2 regions of the Streptomyces desertarenae genome follow, and region 2 is predicted to be linked to the other one. Evidence: predicted binding sites of a transcription regulator. Region 2 holds the regulator's gene; the other holds the start of a gene.
What was found. Region 2 encodes HspR, which represses chaperone genes until heat shock. Its sites were predicted from a motif close to TTGAGNNNNNNNNNCTCAA; they were not measured.

Region 1: lon (endopeptidase La) is a predicted target of HspR. The motif match lies at 5,452-5,470, and genes of this name have one in related genera.

The regions. Positions count from the first base shown of each region.
Region 1 covers NZ_JBHUFU010000005.1:147,494-157,480, reverse strand. Annotated here, with positions in the region: gene ACFSJS_RS10580 (sensor histidine kinase) at 1-967, opposite strand, end outside; gene ACFSJS_RS10575 (hypothetical protein) at 1,387-2,184, shown strand; gene ACFSJS_RS10570 (MarR family winged helix-turn-helix transcriptional regulator) at 2,201-2,749, opposite strand; gene lon (endopeptidase La) at 2,982-5,429, opposite strand; partial or broken gene ACFSJS_RS10560 (spermidine synthase) at 5,652-5,750, shown strand; gene ACFSJS_RS10555 (response regulator transcription factor) at 5,813-6,577, shown strand; gene ACFSJS_RS10550 (sensor histidine kinase) at 6,568-7,662, shown strand; gene ACFSJS_RS10545 (multifunctional oxoglutarate decarboxylase/oxoglutarate dehydrogenase thiamine pyrophosphate-binding subunit/dihydrolipoyllysine-residue succinyltransferase subunit) at 7,897-9,987, shown strand, end outside.
Region 2 covers NZ_JBHUFU010000018.1:40,568-50,554, reverse strand. Annotated here, with positions in the region: gene ACFSJS_RS23990 (pyridoxal phosphate-dependent aminotransferase) at 1-363, shown strand, start outside; gene ACFSJS_RS23985 (winged helix-turn-helix domain-containing protein) at 381-626, opposite strand; gene ACFSJS_RS23980 (YbjN domain-containing protein) at 1,552-2,082, opposite strand; gene clpB (ATP-dependent chaperone ClpB) at 2,300-4,903, opposite strand; gene ACFSJS_RS23970 (pyridoxamine 5'-phosphate oxidase family protein) at 5,093-5,533, shown strand; gene ACFSJS_RS23965 (trypsin-like serine peptidase) at 5,645-6,496, opposite strand; gene ACFSJS_RS23960 (heat shock protein transcriptional repressor HspR) at 6,739-7,215, opposite strand; gene dnaJ (molecular chaperone DnaJ) at 7,221-8,396, opposite strand; gene grpE (nucleotide exchange factor GrpE) at 8,430-9,119, opposite strand; gene dnaK (molecular chaperone DnaK) at 9,116-9,987, opposite strand, start outside.

The DNA of each region.
Region 1 (9,987 bases), on a different contig from region 2:
CGAGCAGGGCGATGCTCAGCTCCAGGGCAGTGAGGTCGTCGTCGCGCAGCTCCTCCAGCCGTTTGACCTCGGCGGCGGCCAGCGAGGACTCCATGCTGCGCATCCGGTCCACCCGGGCGGTCAGCGAGGACTCGACGCGGTCGCGGTCCAGGGTGAGGTCCTGGGGGGCCAGGCGCGGCTGGTCGGTGAGCCGGGCCAGGTAGCGCTCGGCCAGCGTGACGTCGGCGCCGGTGACGGTGCGGGTGTAGGCGTCGCGGGTGGAGGCGGGCGCCGTCTGCTCGAAGTCGGCGAGGGCGGCCTGCTCGCGCAGGTGCGCCTGCTGGGCCGCCGCGGTCAGCCGGGGCTGCCCGCCGCCGGCGGTGAGCGCGGCCAGCAGCAGCCCGCGGGCCGCGGAGGCCTGCTCGGCGGCGCGGCCGAGGTCGGGGAGGGAGTCGGCCGTGGAGTTCTCCGCGCGGCCGGGCAGGGCGCGCGAGGTGGCGGCGGTGATGCCGCCCAGGGACTGGATGATCTGGGTGTACGCCTCGTAGGCCTCGACCGCGCCGCCCTCTCCGGCGACGGCCCGCTGGCGGGTGTCGGGGAAGGCGTCGAGCAGCCGCCGGATGTCGGTGGGCGCGTCCTCGCCCAGTTCCTGCAGCCCGCGGTCCACCCGGGTGCGCTCGCGCTCGGGCACGCCCTCGCCGCCGCGGCCGGAGGCGAGGTGGCGGACGACGGCGTCGCGCTCGTCGGCCAGGGCGTGGGAGAGGGAGACGGCCCGCTGTCCCAGTTCGGCGCGGTCGACCAGGCGCTGGGCCTCGGACAGGTCGCGCGAGGCGGTGGCGACCGACGGGGCGCCGGCGGCGAGGACGGCGACGGTGCACAGGGCGACCGAGGCGAGCAGTCTGTTGCGTACTCTCGCCCGCCGCCCGGCGGGCGGAGCCGCGGTGCCCTGGTGGTCCGGCCGACTGTCCTGGTGTCGCTTCTTCCCCACCCGTGCTCGCAATCTCGTTCCGTCGTTCCGGCGACGACCGGAACGTGACAGTCCAACATGTGCGGCAGGGGCCCGATGTCCCGCCGTCCGCGCCCGTCCGCGGCGACCGGCTCTCCGACGTACCGAGGGGCGGGAACGGTTCCCCCGTACCGGGCCGCTCGGAGGAGTGAACATCACTGAGGAGTTACGGAACAACTCCAACGGGGAATGGTCTTCGAACACCACCGGGCAGGGGTTGGAAATCACCGCACGGTTTTGGAAAGATTCGCGCCCGCCATGCCGCGGATCGTCAGATTCCGGTAGAACTCCGGCCGCAGGCCGCGGGCTGCTCCCCGGACCGGGCCCGCCCCGCGGTCCGCGCGGCCCCTCCGCCTCCCGCCCCCCGTTCCGCCCCGCGCCGCTCCGGCAGACTGGTGCGCATGCGGATCGAGGCGGTGAGCGAGCCGGGGAGCCCGGGGACGCCCAACGAGGACTACGCATCGGTAGCCCTACCTGCGGCAGGGCGCGGCGGGGCGCTGGTCGTCCTGGACGGGGTGACTCCGCCGCCGGACGACACCGGCTGCGAGCACGACGTCCCCTGGTACGTGGCGCGGTTGGGCGGAGCGCTGCTCGAACTGTCCGGTTCGCGGCGGGATATGACGCTGACACAGTGCCTGGCCTCCGCCATCGAGCGGGCCGCCTCCGCCCACGGCCCCCGCTGTGACCTTTCTCACAGACGCACTCCCCAGGCGACGGTGGTGGTGGCGCGCTGGGACGAGACGGCCGTCGAGCACCTGGTGCTCTCCGACTCCGCCCTGCTGGTCGAGGACGTCGACGGCGCGGTGCTGCCCGTGCTGGACACCCGGCTGGACCGGCTGCGTCCCGCCGCGCGGGAGCTCCCCCCGGGCGAGCGGGCGGCCTACCTGGAGGGCCTGCGCAACGCCGAGGGAGGCTTCTTCACCGCGGCGGCCGACCCCGCGGTGGCCCGGCGCGCGGTGACGGGCCGTCTGCCCCGCGAGCGGGTGCGCGCGCTGGCCGCGCTGAGCGACGGGGCGACCCGCTGGGCGGAGACCTTCCGGCTGGGCGACTGGGCCGCGGTGATGGCGGTGCTGCGCGCGGAGGGGCCGCGGTCGCTGGTGGCGCGGGTCCGCGCCGCCGAGGCCGCGGACGGCTCCCGGGCGGCCCACCCGCGCGGCAAGGTGCACGACGACGCGACGGCCGTGCTGGTGGAGTTCTGAGCCGGCCGGCGCGGGATCAGTCCTGCTCCGCGCTCCCGGCACGGCCCGCGCCGGGAGCGGGCGCCGCGCGGTGCCCGCGGGCCGGCCGGGCCGGTCCCCCGGTGGCGCCGGGGGAGTTCAGCCGGTGCAGCAGCCGGGCCAGCTCGGCGATCTCGCGGCGGTCCCAGGAGGCCAGCCGGCGGACGTACCGGTCCCGCCGCGCGGCCCGCACCCGGGCGAACCGCTCGTGCCCCTCGGCCGTCAGCCCCACCAGCCAGGCGCGGCCGTCGTCCGGGTCCGGGGTGCGGACGATCAGCCCCAGGTCCTCCAGGGCGCGCAGCTGACGGCTCATCGTGGCCCGTCCGACGCCGAAGTACGCGGCGAGGTCGGTGGCGCGCTGCCGTCCGGCGTCCGCCAGCCGCACCAGCAGCCCGTAGGCCGACGCCTCCAGGTCCGGGTGGACCTCGCGGGCCAGTTCGGCGGAGGAGGCCCTGGCCCGCCGCAGGAGGACGGCCAGTTCGCGCTCCAGGGCGAGGAACTCCGGCCCGGGGGCGCCGCATCCGCCCGCGGTCCCGCTCTCGTGCACGTCAGGGCCCTTTCCGGGGTCGGTGACCGGACGTCGGCTCGCGCGGCCGCCTCGTCTGCGGCGGCCGCGGCGGGCATCAGTATGTCCTCTTCCTCCACCGTACGCCGCCGTCCGTCCGCCCGTCGGACGGGCGGCGGCACACGGCGTGCGGCGGCCCCGCGCCGGCGGCCCGGGAAGGGCTGCCGGCGCGGGGCCGGCCGGTGCGCGGGGCGGGACGGCTCGGCGGGCGGCCTCAGGCCGCGACCGGCAGCTCCGCCCCGGCCGGCGCCAGGGCCAGCTCCAGCACCTGGCGGACGTCCGAGACCGGGTGCACGTCCAGCGTCCGCAGCACCTCCTCGGGCACGTCGTCCAGGTCCGGCTCGTTCCGCTTGGGGATGACCACCGTGGTGATCCCGGCCCGGTGCGCGGCCAGCAGCTTCTGCTTCACCCCGCCGATCGGCAGCACGCGGCCGGTCAGCGAGACCTCGCCCGTCATCGCCACGTCCGGGCGGACCCGACGGCCCGACAGCAGCGAGGCCAGCGCGGTGGTCATGGTGATGCCCGCGCTCGGCCCGTCCTTGGGCACCGCGCCCGCCGGGACGTGCAGGTGGACGCCGCGCTCCTTCAGGTCGCCGACGGGCAGCTCCAGTTCGGTGCCGCGCGAGCGCAGGTAGGAGAGCGCGATGTGCGCGGACTCCTTCATCACGTCGCCGAGCTGCCCGGTCAGCGTCAGCCCCGAGCCGCCCGTCTCCGGATCGGCCAGCGACGCCTCGACGTACAGCACGTCGCCGCCGGCCCCGGTGACCGCCAGCCCGGTGGCCACACCCGGCACCGCCGTGCGCCGCTCGGCCGGGTCCTGGGCGGACTCGGGGGTGTGGTGCGGGCGGCCGATCAGCTCGCGCAGGCCGTCCGCGCCCACCGTCAGCGGCAGGTCGCGCTCGCCCAGCTCGTGCTGGGCGGCGATCTTGCGCAGCAGCCGCGCCACGGACCGCTCCAGGTCGCGCACGCCCGCCTCGCGGGTGTACTCGCCGGCCAGCTTCCGCAGCGCGTCCTCCCCGACCACCACCTCGCCGGCGTCCAGCCCGGCGCGCTCCAGCTGCCGGGGCACCAGGTGGTCGCGGGCGATGACGACCTTCTCGTCCTCGGTGTAGCCGTCCAGCCGCACCAGTTCCATGCGGTCCAGCAGCGGCTGCGGGATGGACTCCAGGACGTTGGCCGTGGCCAGGAACACCACGTCGGACAGGTCGAGTTCGACCTCCAGGTAGTGGTCGCGGAAGGTGTGGTTCTGGGCGGGGTCCAGCACCTCCAGGAGGGCCGCGGCCGGGTCGCCGCGGAAGTCGCTGCCCACCTTGTCGATCTCGTCGAGCAGCACGACCGGGTTCATCGAGCCGGCCTCCTTGACGGCCCGCACGATCCGGCCCGGCATGGCGCCGACGTAGGTGCGGCGGTGGCCGCGGATCTCGGCCTCGTCGCGCACCCCGCCGAGCGCGACGCGGACGAACTTCCGGCCCATGGCGCGGGCCACGGACTCGCCCAGCGAGGTCTTGCCGACGCCCGGCGGGCCCACCAGGGCCAGCACGGCGCCGCCCCGCCGCCCCCCGACCACGCCCAGGCCCCGCTCGGCGCGGCGCTTGCGCACGGCCAGGTACTCGGTGATGCGCTCCTTGACGTCCTCCAGGCCGGCGTGGTCGGCGTCCAGGACGGCGCGGGCGCCGGCGATGTCGTAGGCGTCCTCGGTCCGCTCGTTCCACGGCATCTCCAGGACGGTGTCCAGCCAGGTGCGGATCCACCCGCTCTCGGGGCTCTGCTCGGAGGCCCGCTCCAGCCGGTCGGCCTCCTTCAGGGCGGCCTCGCGGACCGCCGCGGGCAGGTCGGCGGCCTCGATGCGGGCCCGGTAGTCGTCGCCCCCGCCGTCCGTGTCGCCGCTCAGCTCGGCCAGCTCCTTGCGGACGGCCTCCAGCTGGCGGCGGAGCAGGAACTCGCGCTGCTGGCGGTCCACGCCCTCCTGGACGTCCTTGGCGATGGCCTCGGCGACGTCCTGCTCGGCCAGGTGCTCGCGCAGCCAGGTGGTGGCCAGCCGCAGCCGCTCGACCGGGTCGGTGGTCTCCAGCAGCCTCACGCGCTGCCCGGTGCTCAGGAACGGGCTGTAGCCGGAGTTGTCGGCGAGCTGCCCGGGGTCGTCGATCTGCTGGACGCGGTCGACCACCTGCCAGGCGCCGCGCTTGCGCAGCCAGCTGGTGGCCAGGGCCTTGTACTCCCTGACCAGTTCGGCGACCGCACCGGGCAGGGGGCTGGGGGCGGACTCCTCCACCTCGGCGCCCTCCACCCACAGGGCGGCGCCGGGGCCGGTGGTGCCGGCGCCGATCCGCACCCGGCTCACCCCGCGGATCAGGGCGCCGGGGTCGCCGTCGGCCAGCCGCCCGACCTGCTCCACGCGGCCCAGTACGCCGATGGCCGCGTAGGTGCCGTCCACTCTCGGCACGAGCAGCACCCGGGGCTTGGCGGACTTCTCCGCCTTCCGGTCCCCGGCCCCGGCGTCCCCGCCGGCCCCGCCCTCCCTCCCGGCGGCGGACTGGGCGGCCTCCACGGCGGCCCGCACCTCGGTGTCGGACAGGTCCAGGGGCACCACCATCCCGGGCAGCACGACCTCGTCGTCGAGCGGCACCACGGGCAGGGTGAGCGTTGTGGGCGACAGAGCCATGATCTCTCCCTCGGCAGGCAAGTTGAGCTGAGAAGACTCAATGTCCTGTCAATGCTCCGGCGCAACGCGGTGTTCCTCGTCCGTGTTCGCTCTGAGCGATCAGCCCTCCGGGCTTCCGGCGCGCTGCCGCCGCCCCGCGAGGCGGCGGCAGGATGATCCGCGTGCACCGTCCGCCGCTCCCGGCGCCGCCGTGCCCGCCGCTTCGCCCCGGCCTCCGGGGATTCCCTCCGCGATGCCGGTTCCGTGCGGGTGCGGACCGAAGAGGCAGCTGTCGCCCGAGGCGTCCCGGACGTGGTCCACCTCGCCGCCCGACCGGCGTAGCGCCCCGCGGAGAGGGCCTTTACGCTGCTGCAAGGCAACCGAGCGGCAGGGCAGAGACGCATATGGACCACCACAGGAGCACGACGCAGTCCCACGGCGGCACCGCCGCGGCCACCCCGGGCGCCCAGCGCCGGGTGCTGGTCGTCGAGGACGACCCGACGATCACCGAGGCGATCGCCGCGAGACTGCGCGCCGAGGGATTCCAGGTCCGTACCGCCGGGGACGGCCCGGCGGCGGTGGAGGTCTTCGAGGCGTGGCAGCCCGACCTGCTGGTGCTGGACGTGATGCTGCCGGGCTTCGACGGCCTGGAGGTGTGCCGCCGGGTGCAGGCCCAGCGGCCGGTGCCGGTGCTGATGCTCACCGCCCGCGACGACGAGACGGACATGCTGGTCGGCCTCGGCGTCGGCGCCGACGACTACATGACCAAGCCGTTCTCCATGCGCGAACTGGTCGCCCGCGCCCACGTCCTGCTGCGCCGCGTGGAGCGGGCCACCCTCGCCGCCACCGCGCCGCGCTCGGGCACGCTGCGGCTGGGCGAGCTGGAGATCGACCACGCGCAGCGCCGGGTCCGGGTCTCCGGCAAGGACGTCCACCTCACCCCGACCGAGTTCGACCTGCTGGTCTGCCTGGCCAACTCGCCCCGCGCGGTCCTCTCGCGCGAGCAGCTGCTGGCCGAGGTGTGGGACTGGGCGGACGCCTCGGGGACGCGGACGGTCGACAGCCACATCAAGGCCCTGCGCCGGAAGATCGGCGCCGAGCGGATACGCACCGTCCACGGTGTGGGCTACGCCCTCGAGGCGCCGGCACCCGCCTCCGAATGGGCCTGAGGGCCGCGGCGCACCGCGGGCGGGCCCTGTGCGGCCGGGCCTGGGAGGGCCTGCGCCCCCTGGACCCGAACCGCTCGGTCAAGGCCGCGCTGGGCGCGCTGGTCATCGCCACCGTGGCCATCACCACGCTGCTGACCCTGGTGGCGTTCCACTCGGCGATCGAACTGCGGGTCATCGCGCTGCTGGCGGTGATCGCCTCGCTGCTGGTCACGCAGTTCGTGGCGCACGGCCTGGCCGCGCCGCTGGACGAGATGACGGACGCGGCGCGTTCGATGGCGCGCGGCGACTACACCCGCCGGGTCCACGTCGACCGCAGGGACGAGCTGGGCGAGCTGGCGGCGACCTTCAACCGCATGGCCGCCGACCTGGAGGCCGCCGACCGGCACCGCAAGGAGCTGGTCGCCAACGTCTCCCACGAGCTGCGCACTCCGATCGCGGCGCTGCGCGCGGTGCTGGAGAACGTCGTCGACGGGGTCTCCCGGGCCGATCCGGTGACCATGGAGACCGCCCTGGAGCAGACCGAGCGGCTGGGCCGCCTCGTGGAGCACCTGCTGGACCTGTCCCGGCTCGACAACGGCGTGGTGCCGCTGCGCGTCCGCCGCTTCGAGGTGTGGCCCTACCTGGCGGGAGTGCTCAAGGAGGCCAACATGACCAAGGGGCAGGGCCACGCCCGCACCGACGTCCACCTCCACCTGGACGTCTCCCCCGCGGGCCTGAGCGCGTACGCCGACACCGAGCGGCTGCACCAGGTGGTCGCCAACCTGATCGACAACGCCGTCAAGCACAGCCCGCCCCACGGCCGGGTGACGGTGCGCGCGCGGGCCGGGCGGGCACCGCTGAGCCTGGCCCTGGAGGTGCTGGACGAGGGGCCGGGGATCCCCGAGGCGGACCGGGAGCGGGTCTTCGAGCGCTTCGGCCGCTCCGCCTCGGCCGAGAGCGGCGACGGGGGAACGGGGCTGGGGCTGGCCATCGCCCGCTGGGCGGTGGATCTGCACGGCGGGCGGATCCGGGTGGCCGAATCCCCCCGGGGCTGCCGGATCCTGGTCACTCTTCCCGGCGACCCCGCCGCGATGGAGTTGACGTAGGGTTCGAGGAGTCGGGACACCAGGGAGCGGGGCGCCGACCCGTTCCCCGGGTCGGCCCTTGCCGAATTCTGTCGAACCGGGTGTGTTTCCCGCCAAAGAAAGCGCCGAAACGCACCGCAGGATGTGACTTAGGCGACGCAAACCCCATGCCGACTGCACCGAACGGGCCGGGGAGCGTAGCCTTTATTTCTGCTGTCCACCCACACAGGTAAGCGGAAGAGGGCGGTTGCCGCCGTGTCGCCACAGGCCCCCAAGACTTCGAGCTCCTCCAGCCCCCGGCCGGGAGGGTCCCCCACGACCGATCAGGACGGGCAGGGGAAGAGTCCCGCCGCCGGGTTCGGTGCCAACGAGTGGCTCGTCGACGAGATCTACCAGCAGTACCTCCAGGACCCGAACTCCGTCGACCGGGCCTGGTGGGACTTCTTCGCCGACTACAAGCCCGGGCAGGCCGCCGGAGGCGCCGCGGCCCCCACCGCGTCGAAGCCCGCTGAGCCCCAGCCCCAGACCCAGACCCCGCCTCCGGCGCGGCCCGAGTCCGCCGCCGAGACCGCGCCCGCCGCCCCCGCGGCGACGCCGGCCCCGAAGGCGCAGCCCGAGTCCGCCGCCCCCGCGGCGGCACCGGCCCCGAAGGCGCAGCCCGCGGCCGCGAAGTCCGCGCCCGCCGGCGGCGAGAAGGGCGGGAAGGCCGAGGAGCCCGCCGGGCCCGAGTACGTGACGCTGCGCGGCCCCTCCGCCGCGGTCGCCCGGAACATGAACGCCTCGCTGGAGCTGCCCACCGCCACCTCGGTGCGCGCGATCCCGGTGAAGCTGCTGGTCGACAACCGCATCGTCATCAACAACCACCTCAAGCGCGCCCGCGGCGGCAAGGTGTCCTTCACGCACCTGATCGGCTACGCCATGGTCAAGGCGCTCAAGGCGATGCCGTCGATGAACTACTCGTACACCGAGAAGGACGGCAAGCCGACGCTGGTCAAGCCCGACCACGTCAACCTGGGCCTGGCCATCGACCTGGTGAAGCCGGGCGGCGAGCGCCAGCTCGTGGTGGCCGCCATCAAGAAGGCCGAGACCCTCACCTTCTTCGAGTTCTGGCAGGCCTACGAGGACATCGTCCGCCGCGCCCGGAACAACAAGCTGACGATGGAGGACTTCACCGGGGTCACCGCGTCGCTGACCAACCCCGGCGGCATCGGCACCGTCCACTCGGTGCCGCGCCTGATGCCCGGCCAGGGCCTGATCCTCGGCGTCGGCGCCATGGAGTACCCGGCGGAGTTCCAGGGCACCTCGCAGGACACCCTGAACAAGCTGGGCGTCTCCAAGGTCATGACGCTCACCAGCACCTACGACCACCGCGTGATCCAGGGCGCCGCCTCCGGCGAGTTCCTGCGGATCATGCACCAGCTGCTGCTGGGCGAGGACAACTTCTACGACGAGATCTTCGAGGCGCTGCGGATCCCCTACGAGCCGGTCCGCTGGCTGAGGGACATCGACGTCAGCCACGACGACGACGTCACCAAGGCCGCCCGCGTCTTCGACCTGATCCACTCCTACCGGGTCCGCGGCCACGTCATGGCCGACACCGACCCGCTGGAGTACAAGCAGCGCAAGCACCCCGACCTGGACATCACCGAGCACGGGCTCACCCTGTGGGACCTGGAGCGGGAGTTCGCGGTCGGCGGCTTCGCCGGCAAGTCGGTGATGAAGCTGCGCGACATCCTGGGCGTGCTGCGCGACTCGTACTGCCGCACCACCGGCATCGAGTACATGCACATCCAGGACCCCAAGCAGCGCAAGTGGATCCAGGACCGCGTCGAGCGCTCGCACGCCTCGCTGGAGCGCGACGAGCAGCTGCGCATCCTGCGCCGGCTCAACGCCGCCGAGGCGTTCGAGGTCTTCCTGCAGACCAAGTACGTCGGCCAGAAGCGCTTCTCGCTGGAGGGCGGCGAGTCGGTCATCCCGCTGCTGGACGCCGTGCTCGACGCCGCCGCCGAGGCGCGCCTGGACGAGGTCGTCATCGGCATGGCCCACCGCGGCCGCCTGAACGTGCTGGCCAACATCGTCGGCAAGTCCTACGCCCAGATCTTCCGCGAGTTCGAGGGCAACCTCGACCCGAAGTCGATGCACGGCTCCGGCGACGTGAAGTACCACCTGGGCGCCGAGGGCACCTTCACCGGCCTGGACGGCGAGCAGATCAAGGTCTCGCTCACCGCCAACCCCTCCCACCTGGAGGCCGTGGACCCGGTCGTGGAGGGCGTGGCCCGCGCCAAGCAGGACATCATCGGCAAGGGCGGCACCGACTTCACCGTCCTGCCCGTCCAGCTCCACGGC
Region 2 (9,987 bases):
CCCTTCCAGTACGCGGTCGCCGAGGCCCTCGCCCTGCCCGACGAGTACTACACGGCGCTGCGCGAGGACCTGCGCGCCAAGCGGGACCTGCTGGCCGCCGGTCTGGAGGCGGCGGGCTTCACCGTCTACCGCCCCGCGGGCACGTACTTCGTCACCACCGACATCCGCCCGCTGGGCGAGAAGGACGGCGTCGCCTTCTGCCGCGCCCTGCCCGAGCGGTGCGGCGTCGTCGCCGTCCCCAACGCGGTCTTCTACGACCGCGCGGAGGAGGGCGCGCACTTCGTCCGCTTCGCGTTCTGCAAGCACACCGCCAAGTTGCGCGAAGCCATCGAAAGGCTGTCTGGCCTGCGGAAACACCTCTGACGGCAGGGGCCGCAGCCCTACTCCTCAGCGGACAGCGACCGGTCCGCCACGTAGTACCCGCGCCCGCTGACCACATACACCAGTCCATCCGCCCGCAGGCGGGCCAGCGCACGGGTAGCCGTGGACTGCGACACGTCGAACTCTGCTGCCAGCGCCACCGTGCCCGGCAAGCGTTCCCCAGCGCGATAGGCGCCGTCCTCAATACGACGGCGAATCTCGGCGGCAACCTGGGGCCAGTGCGGCAAAGCCCTGTCGATCTTCACTTAGTCAGCGTGCGACGGATTTACCTCTCTAGCTATCGAGGTAGTGACCTAGTCAGGTAGTCTGCGAGTCCGGTAGATGCCGGAAACACAAGCGCCCCAGGGCGGCCGGGCTAGGGCCTGTCCCTGGGGCTGACCGAAGAACGGAGCTTCGGCTGTGCGAACCATACTCGCTGCCCTTTGGGCGTGGCTCATGCCTGCCGCCGGAAAGCGCCGCGCCACCGAACCGCCGCGCTGCCCCGCCGGCGCCCCTCGCCGGAGGCTGGTGACGACTGACCGCGCCGTGCCACTCGGAACACCCGACTGCGACGAACCGCCGTTGGTCCCGGCGTTCATCCGTGCGTGGGAGCAAGAGGAACGGCGGCGGGCGCTCGATGCCGCGCTGGACGGGGTGGACCTCGGACCGGACGTGATCCACGGCGTCCGCGTAGGGGGTGCCCTGTGAGCACGGTTCGCGCGTCCTGGTGCCCGCCGGAGCACGGGCCGGCCGGCGAAGAAGTCGGGTTCGTCGGACAGAACAGCGGGCCGGGGGTCAGTGTCGTCGCCTGCCCCGACTGCGCAACGTGTCGGAAGCATCCGGCCGAGGAGGAGGAGTGACGACCGCCCCCGCTTACCACAGCGCCGATTGCCGGTTCGGCGGGCACGACACGTGCAGGGAGGGGAGACAACCCACAAGGCTCGTGGAGGGGCTGGTGTACCTCGTGTGCACGTGCCCTTGCCACACCGCGCTGGAGCGGCGCGAGGCGGCCATGAGAGCGGCGCGCGAGCAACAGCAGCGCTGACGGCGCGAGGGGCCCCGGTGGCGCAGTCGGCCGCCGGGGGTTTCCGTGCGCTGACGTCCTGGGCCGGACCCCGGGCGCGGCACGGCCCCGGACGCGTCCGGAGATCCGGTCGCACCCGGGGCCGTGGTGCCGGCGGGCCGGGGAGGTCAGCCCTCGCCGCCGTCGGAGTCGGAGTCGACGTCCTTGGCCAGGCCGAGCTGCTCGACGAGCCAGCGGTCGAACTCGACCGAGGCGCGCACCCAGCTCACCGTGCTGGAGACGAAGTGCTCCAGGGAGACGCCGACGCCGATCAGCATCTGGGCCTCACCGATGAGGCGGACGGTGCCGTCGTCGTGCGTGTGGCTGTAGACCTTCGGCCACAGCGTGCGGCGGTTCCAGTCGTCGATCAGCTCCAGCAGGCGGCTCTTCTCCTCGATCGCGTGCGGGCGGTCGTAGAACGTCCGGACGGAGAAGACCTGCTGCTCCTTCTCGCCCCGGAACATGAAGTAGGTGCGGAACTCCTCCCACGGCGCCGCGAGGTCACCCTCGTCGTCGACGACGTACTTCAGCTCCATCTGGTCCAGCAGCTGCTTGACCAGGTCCTGGTCGGGGACGATGGGCCCGGCGGGCCCCGTCGGCTGCTGCTTCTCGGGCTCCTGGCCCCCGAAGTTCGGGATCGAGGACGGGTCGATGCTCACCGTGGACTTCCCTTCATACGATTCCTGCCATCCTCCCCCACCCCGGCCCGGTCATGGCAAGCCCGGGATTCCTCCGTCGGCCGTCGGACTGACGCGATCGGCACGCGGACGGGGGAACCGCCCTCGTTCCCCGGAGGCGCCCGCCGGATGCGCGCACCGCCCGGGGCCGGACGGGCGTCCGGTCCCGGGCGGTGCGCGGCGGCGCACGGCGGCGCGGTCAGCCGCGCACCGGCTCGACGGCCAGGCCCTCCTTCTCGGGGTCGACGTCCACCCGGACGGTGTCGCCGTCGCGTACCTCGCCCGCCAGGATCCCCCGGGCGAGCCGGTCACCGATCGCCGTCTGCACCAGGCGGCGCAGCGGCCGGGCGCCGTAGGCCGGGTCGTTGCCCTCCACCGCCAGCCAGTCCAGCGCGCCGTCGGTGACGTCGAGGGCGAGCCGCCGGTCGGCCAGGCGCCGGGAGAGGGCGCCGATCTGGATCCGGGCGATCCGGCGCAGCTCCTCGCCGCTGAGCGCGGAGAAGATCACCAGGTCGTCCAGGCGGTTGAGGAACTCCGGGCGGAAGGCGGAGCGGACGGTCGCCATGACCTTCTCCCGCTTCTCCTCCTCCTTGGCCAGCGGGTCCATCAGGAACTGGCTGCCGAGGTTGGAGGTCAGGATGAGGATGGTGTTGCGGAAGTCCACCGTCCGGCCCTGCCCGTCGGTCAGCCGCCCGTCGTCGAGCACCTGGAGCAGGATGTCGAAGACCTCGTGGTGGGCCTTCTCCACCTCGTCCAGCAGCACCACGCTGTACGGGCGCCGCCGCACCGCCTCCGTGAGCTGGCCGCCCTCCTCGTAGCCGACGTAGCCGGGGGGCGCGCCGACCAGCCGGGCGACGGAGTGCTTCTCGCCGTACTCGCTCATGTCGATGCGGACCATGGCGCGCTCGTCGTCGAAGAGGAAGTCGGCGAGCGCCTTGGCCAGCTCCGTCTTGCCCACGCCCGTCGGGCCCAGGAACATGAACGATCCCGTGGGCCGGTCGGGGTCGGCGATGCCGGCGCGGGAGCGGCGCACGGCGTCGGAGACGGCGCGCACGGCCTCGTCCTGGCCGATCAGCCGCCGGCCCAGCTCCTCCTCCATGCGCAGCAGCTTCCTCGACTCGCCCTCCAGCAGCCGTCCGGCCGGGATGCCCGTCCAGGAGGCGACGACGTCGGCGATGTCGTCCGAACCGACCTCCTCCTTGACCATGGTGTCCCGGTCGTCGCGGCCGGCCTCCTCCTCGGCGGCCGAGGCCTCCTCCAGCTCGCGCTCCAGGGCCGGGATCTCCCCGTACAGCAGCTTGGAGGCGGTCTCGAAGTCACCGTCGCGCTGGGCGCGCTCGGCCCGGCCGCGCAGCTCGTCCAGCTTCTCCTTCAGCTCGCCGACGCGGTTGAGGCCCTGCTTCTCCTTCTCCCAGCGGGCGGTCAGGCCCCGCAGCTCCTCCTCGCGGTCGGCCAGCTCGCGGCGCAGCCGCTCCAGGCGCTCGCGGGAGGCCGCGTCCGTCTCGCCGGCCAGCGCCAGCTCCTCCATCTTCAGGCGGTCCACGGCGCGCTGGAGCTCGTCGATCTCCACGGGCGAGGAGTCGATCTCCATGCGCAGCCGGGAGGCGGCCTCGTCGACGAGGTCGATGGCCTTGTCCGGCAGGAAGCGGGAGGTGATGTAGCGGTCGGAGAGGGCGGCGGCGGCCACCAGCGCGCCGTCGGCGATCTGCACCTTGTGGTGGGCCTCGTAGCGGCCCTTGAGCCCGCGCAGGATCGCGATGGTGTCCTCGACGGTGGGCTCGGCCACCAGCACCTGCTGGAAGCGGCGCTCCAGCGCCGGGTCCTTCTCGATCCGCTCGCGGTACTCGTCCAGCGTGGTGGCGCCGACCATGCGCAGCTCGCCGCGGGCCAGCATCGGCTTGAGCATGTTGCCCGCGTCCATCGCCGAGTCGCCGCCGGCGCCCGCGCCCACGACGGTGTGGAGCTCGTCGATGAAGGTGACGACCCGGCCGTCGCTCTCCTTGATCTCCGACAGGACGGCCTTGAGGCGCTCCTCGAACTCGCCGCGGTACTTGGCGCCGGCCACCATCGCGCCCAGGTCCAGGGAGACCAGGCGCTTGTTCTTCAGGGACTCGGGGACGTCGCCCTTGACCATGCGCTGCGCCAGGCCCTCCACGACGGCGGTCTTGCCGACGCCGGGCTCGCCGATGAGCACCGGGTTGTTCTTGGTGCGCCGCGAGAGGACCTGCACCACGCGGCGGATCTCCTGGTCGCGGCCGATGACCGGGTCGAGCCGGCCCTCGCGGGCGGCGGCCGTCAGATCGGTGCCGAACTTCTCCAGCGCCTTGTACGTGCCCTCGGGGTCGGCGGTGGTGACGCGCCGGCCGCCGCGGCTGCGCTCGAAGGCGTCCAGCAGCCGGGTGGCGGTGGCGCCCTGCTGCTCCAGCAGGGCGCTCACCCGGCCGCCCTTGGCGGCGAGCCCGACGAGCAGGTGCTCGGTGGAGACGTAGGCGTCGCCCAGCTCCCCGGCGCGCCGCGAGGCGTCGGCGAGGACGGCCATCAGGTCGCGGTCGGGCTGCGGCCTGGCGACCGTGGAGCCCTGCACGCTGGGCAGCGTCCCCAGCAGCTGTTCGGCGCCGGAGCGCAGGGCCGCCTGGTCGGCCTCGACGGCCGCGAGCAGGTCCCGGATGTTCTCGTTGTCCTGGGCCTCCAGCAGGGCCAGGATCAGATGGGCCGGGGTGATGTCGGGGTGCCCGCCGGTGAGGGCGCGGTTGTTGGCCGCGCTGATCGCGTCCCGGCTCCTGTTCGTCAGCTCGGCGTCCACGGGTGCTCGCTCCTCCTCTGTCGCCCATTCTGCACAAAGCAGCATGCAGTAAGTTGAGTCTATTCCACTCAAGGACGGAACGGGAGGCGTCCCGGGGGTAGTTTCCGGGGCATGGAACGGCAGACCGGGCGGGAGAAGCCCCAGGACGGTACCCGGGACGGCGGCGCACCCGGCGGCGGCACGGAAGCGGTGGGGCGGGACGGCGGCACCGCGCGGCGCGGCCGGCGTGACCCGCGGCACCCGGAGGAGGCCTACCTCGCCTTCTGGCGCGAGCGGCACCTGTGCACCCTCACCACGCTCCGCCCGGACGGGACGCCGCACGTCGTGCCCGTCGGGGTGACGTACGACCCGCGGGCCGGGGTGGCGCGGGTCATCACCCGCCGCTCCAGCACCAAGGTCGCCAACGTGCTGGCCGCCGCGGACCGCCCCGGCGGCGCCCGGGTCGCCGTCTGCCAGGTGGACCGCCGGCGCTGGGCCACCCTGGAGGGCGCCGCGACCGTGCGCACCGACCCGGAGGCCGTGGCGGACGCCGAGGCCCGGTACGCCGAGCGCTACCGGCGCGTCCCGTCGCCCAATCCGGAGCGGGTGGTCATCGAGATCGCCGTGGACCGGGCGCTGGGCAGCGTCTGACCGGCCCGCCCGAAGCGGGCGGCGCACCCGCGGCACGGCACCGCCCCGCCCGGTCGCACAAGCGGGCGGGGCGGCGGTCCGGGGGGCGGGGCGCGGCGGGACCGTCGGCGGTCAGCGGCCCGCCGCCGCCAGCAGCTCCCGCGCCTGTGCGGGGAAGGGGCGGCCCAGCACCCGGCCGCGGTCGTCGCCGACGGAGACCACGGCCACCACCGTGCCGGACTGGTCCTGCGCGTCGTAGTCCTGGAGCCACGGGCCGCCGCTGGAACCCTGCGTCAGGTCGCAGGACTCCAGCAGCAGTCCGCCCACGTTCGGCTGCTGGGTGTCGCGCTCGGTCAGCAGGGTGGGGACGCCCGCGCAGTGGCCCAGCGTCTCGCCGTCGTACGGCTCCCCGGCCGGGTAGCCCAGGGCCAGCGTCCGCCGGGAGGGATCGACGGGCTCGAAGTCGACGCGGTTGGCGCCGACGGTCTCCTGGATCGTCCGCCCGTCCCGGCGCTCGACGGTCAGGAAGGCGTAGTCGTGCGGCAGGGCCTGGGGCAGCCTGCCGCTCTTCCAGGCGGGAGCCAGGTGCACCGACGTCACGCGCCAGCCGTCCCGGGCGGCGTTCGCGGTGCCGTTGCGGTCGTAGGCGGGGACGAACCAGGCCTGCTCCCAGCGGGGCTCCCCGGGGTTGTGGACGCAGTGCGCGGCGGTGACGACGACGCTCCCGTTGGGGGCGTCCACGACGGCTCCGGAGCAGGCGAGCAGCTGGCCGTCCGGGTAGCTGCCGACGAGTTTCCCGACCGTCCGCACCGTGCCGCCCGGCCACGGTGCCTGCACTCCCGCCCGGGCGGTGCCGCTCTGCTGCCCGGCCGCGGGGGCGTGCGCCGGGCCGGCCGCGGGGGCGTCCGGCGGGGCGGCGCCCAGCAGGGCGGCGGAGGTCGCGATGGTGACGAGTCCGGCTATGACAGCACGTATGTTGCCCATACCCACACGCTGCGCGCCGACGGCACGGGCAGGCCATCCGCACACCGCCGATCAGGTGGCGGACCGGCTCCGTCCGGGTGGCGGCCGGCGGGTCCGCACATACCGGGCGCCCACGCGCCGGAGGCGTACGCCCGGACGTGTGCCCCCGGACGGGTGTCCGCGCGCGGACCGCCGGAGCGCGCCGGGGCCCGGACGGCGGACCGCCCGGGCCCGGGAGACGTCCGCGGACCGGCCCCTGCGGGTCAGTCGGCGCCGCGCTGCGGCCGCCAGACCACCAGCGCGCTGGACTGCTGCACGTCCTGGTAGGGCACCAGGTCGCGGCGGTAGGAGGCGTGCACCTGCGCCTCGCGCTGGCGCATGGCCACCGCCGCGCCCTCGACCGCCTGCTGGAGTTCGGCGACCTTGGCCTGGAGGGCCGCGACCTGGTTCTCCAGCTCGATGATGCGCTTGATGCCCGCCAGGTTGATGCCCTCGTCCTGCGACAGCCGCTGCACCTGGCGCAGCATCTGGATGTCCCGGGCCGAGTAGCGCCGGCCGCGCCCGGCGGTGCGGTCGGGGGAGACGAGACCGAGCCGGTCGTACTGCCGCAGCGTCTGCGGGTGGAGCCCCGAGAGCTGTGCCGCCACGGAGATGACGTAGACCGGCGAGTCGTCCGTCAGCTCGTAGGGGTTGGCGCGCCCCCGTCCCGGGCCCTGTCGTCCGCGGCCGTAGCCGTCCATATCGGTCATTCTCCCTTCGCGGCCTCGAACAGCGCCGCCCGCGGGTCCTCGCCCGCGGTCGCCTCACGGTAGGACTCCAGCAGATCCCGTGCCTTGTCGTCCAGACCCTTCGGGACCGCCACCTCTATGGTGACCAGCAGGTCGCCCCGGGTGCCGTCCTTGCGCACCGCGCCCTTGCCGCGGGCGCGCATCGTCCGGCCGCTCGGAGTGCCGGCCGGCAGCCTGAGGGTGACCGGCGGGCCGCCCAGGGTGGGCACCTTGATCTCGCCGCCGAGCGCCGCCTCCGGGAAGGTGACGGGCACGGTGACCGTCAGGTTGTCGCCCTTGCGGCCGAAGACCGGGTGGGGCTCGACGTGGACCACCACGTACAGGTCTCCGTTCGGTCCTCCGCGCTCGCCCGGCGCGCCCTTGCCGCGCAACCGGATCCGCTGGCCGTCCGAGACGCCCGCCGGGATGCGGACCTGCATCGTGCGCGAGCTGGTCGCCCGGCCGCTGCCCTTGCAGACGTCGCACGGGTTCTCGGCGATCAGGCCCCGGCCCTTGCAGTCCACGCACGGGTCGGTGAGCGAGAAGCCGCCCCCGCCGCCGCGGCTGACCTGGCCGGTGCCCACGCAGGTCGGGCAGACCCGCGGGGTGCCGTTCCTGTCACCGGTGCCCGAACACGCCTTGCACGCCGCCGAGCTGGACATCCGCAGCGGGACCGTGGCCCCGTCCGCCGCCTCGGTGAAGCTGAGCGTCACCTCGGACTCGATGTCCTGGCCGCGGCGCGGCTGGGTGCGCGCACCGGGCCCCCGGCCGCCGAACAGGCCGCCGAAGACGTCGCCGAGGCCGCCGCCGAAGCCGCCCGCGCCGCCGCCTCCGCCCTGGGCGCCCCCGAAGAGGTCGCCCAGGTCGAAGTTGAAGCCGCCGGGGCCGCCCGCCGGGCCGGGGCGGAAGCCGCCGGCGCCGAACAGGGCGCGCGCCTCGTCGTACTCCTTGCGGCGCTTGGGGTCACCGAGGACGTCGGCGGCCTCGGAGATCTCCTTGAAGCGCTCCTCGGCCCGCGCGTCGCCCTTGTTGGCGTCCGGGTGGTACTCGCGGGCGAGCTTCCGGTACGCCTTCTTGATCTCCGCCTCGGTGGCGTCCTTGGGGACGCCGAGGATCTTGTAGTAGTCCTTCTCCACGAAGTCCTTCGTACTCATCCCCGGCGTCCCTCCTCTCGGTCTTCCCTCGCGTCAGCCCTGCTCCGGGCCACCGCTCTCCTCATCAGCTGCCGTCTCCGCCTGCTGGTCCCCGTCGCCCTTGGCGGGCTGGGCGCCGGGCTGCGGCTCGGCGACCCCGACCCGCGCGGGGCGGATCGTGCGCTCGCCGATGCGATACCCGGGCTGGAGGATCTGCACGCACGTCGTCTCGGTGACGTCGGGCGAGTACGAGTGCATCAGGGCCTCGTGCACCGTCGGGTCGAAGGGCTCGCCCTCCTTGCCGAACTGCTGCAGGCCCATCTTGGCCACGACCGTCTCCAGCGACTCGGCCACCGACTTGAAGCCGCCGACCAGCTCGCCGTGGTCCCGCGCGCGGCCGATGTCGTCCAGCACCGGAAGCAGCTCGGTGAGCACGTTGGCCACCGCGATCTCCTTGACCGCCACCCGGTCCCTCTCGACCCGGCGGCGGTAGTTGGAGAACTCCGCCTGGAGCCGCTGGAGGTCCTGGGTGCGCTCGTTGAGCGCGGTGCGCGCCTGGTCGAGCTGCGCGGTCAGCGCGGTCCGCTCGGCATCCCCGGCCGGGGCCTCCGGGCCCGCCTCGTCGGCGGGACCGGAGGTCTGCGCGGCGTCACCGGACTGCTGCTCGGGCTGCTGCCCGCCGTGCTCCGCGGAGTCGGTGGGGACGTCGGGCTCCTGCTCGAAACCCGGGGTCTCCTCCGTCACGCTGCATCACCCTTGTTCGACTTGTCGTCGTCGACGATCTCGGCGTCCACCACGTCGTCGTCGCCGTCGGCCCTGGCGCCGGAGGCGCCGGCGGCACCGCCCGCGGCCTGCTGGCCCTGGGCGTCGGCGTACAGCGCCTGGCCCAGCTTCTGGCTGGTGGAGGCGACCTTCTCCGACGCCTCGCGGATCGCGGCGGTGTCCTCTCCCTTGAGCTTCTCCTTCAGGTCGGCCACCGCGGCTTCGACCTCGCTCTTCACGTCACCGGGAACCTTCTCCTCGTTGTCCTTGAGGAACTTCTCGGTGGTGTAGACGAGCTGCTCGGCCTGGTTGCGCGTCTCGGCGGCCTCGCGGCGGCGGTGGTCCTCCTCCGCGTACTGCTCGGCCTCGCGCATCATGCGCTCGATGTCGTCCTTGGGGAGGGCCGAGCCGCCGGTGACGGTCATGCGCTGCTCCTTGCCGGTACCGAGGTCCTTGGCGGAGACGTGCATGATGCCGTTGGCGTCGATGTCGAAGGTGACCTCGATCTGCGGGACGCCGCGCGGCGCCGGGGGCAGGCCGGTCAGCTCGAACATGCCGAGCTTCTTGTTGTACGCGGCGATCTCGCGCTCGCCCTGGTAGACCTGGATCTGCACCGACGGCTGGTTGTCCTCGGCGGTGGTGAAGATCTCCGAGCGCTTGGTCGGGATCGTGGTGTTGCGCTCGATCAGCTTGGTCATGATGCCGCCCTTGGTCTCGATGCCGAGGGACAGCGGGGTGACGTCCAGCAGCAGGACGTCCTTGACCTCGCCCTTGAGCACGCCGGCCTGGAGGGAGGCGCCGATGGCGACGACCTCGTCCGGGTTGACGCCCTTGTTGGCCTCCTTGCCGC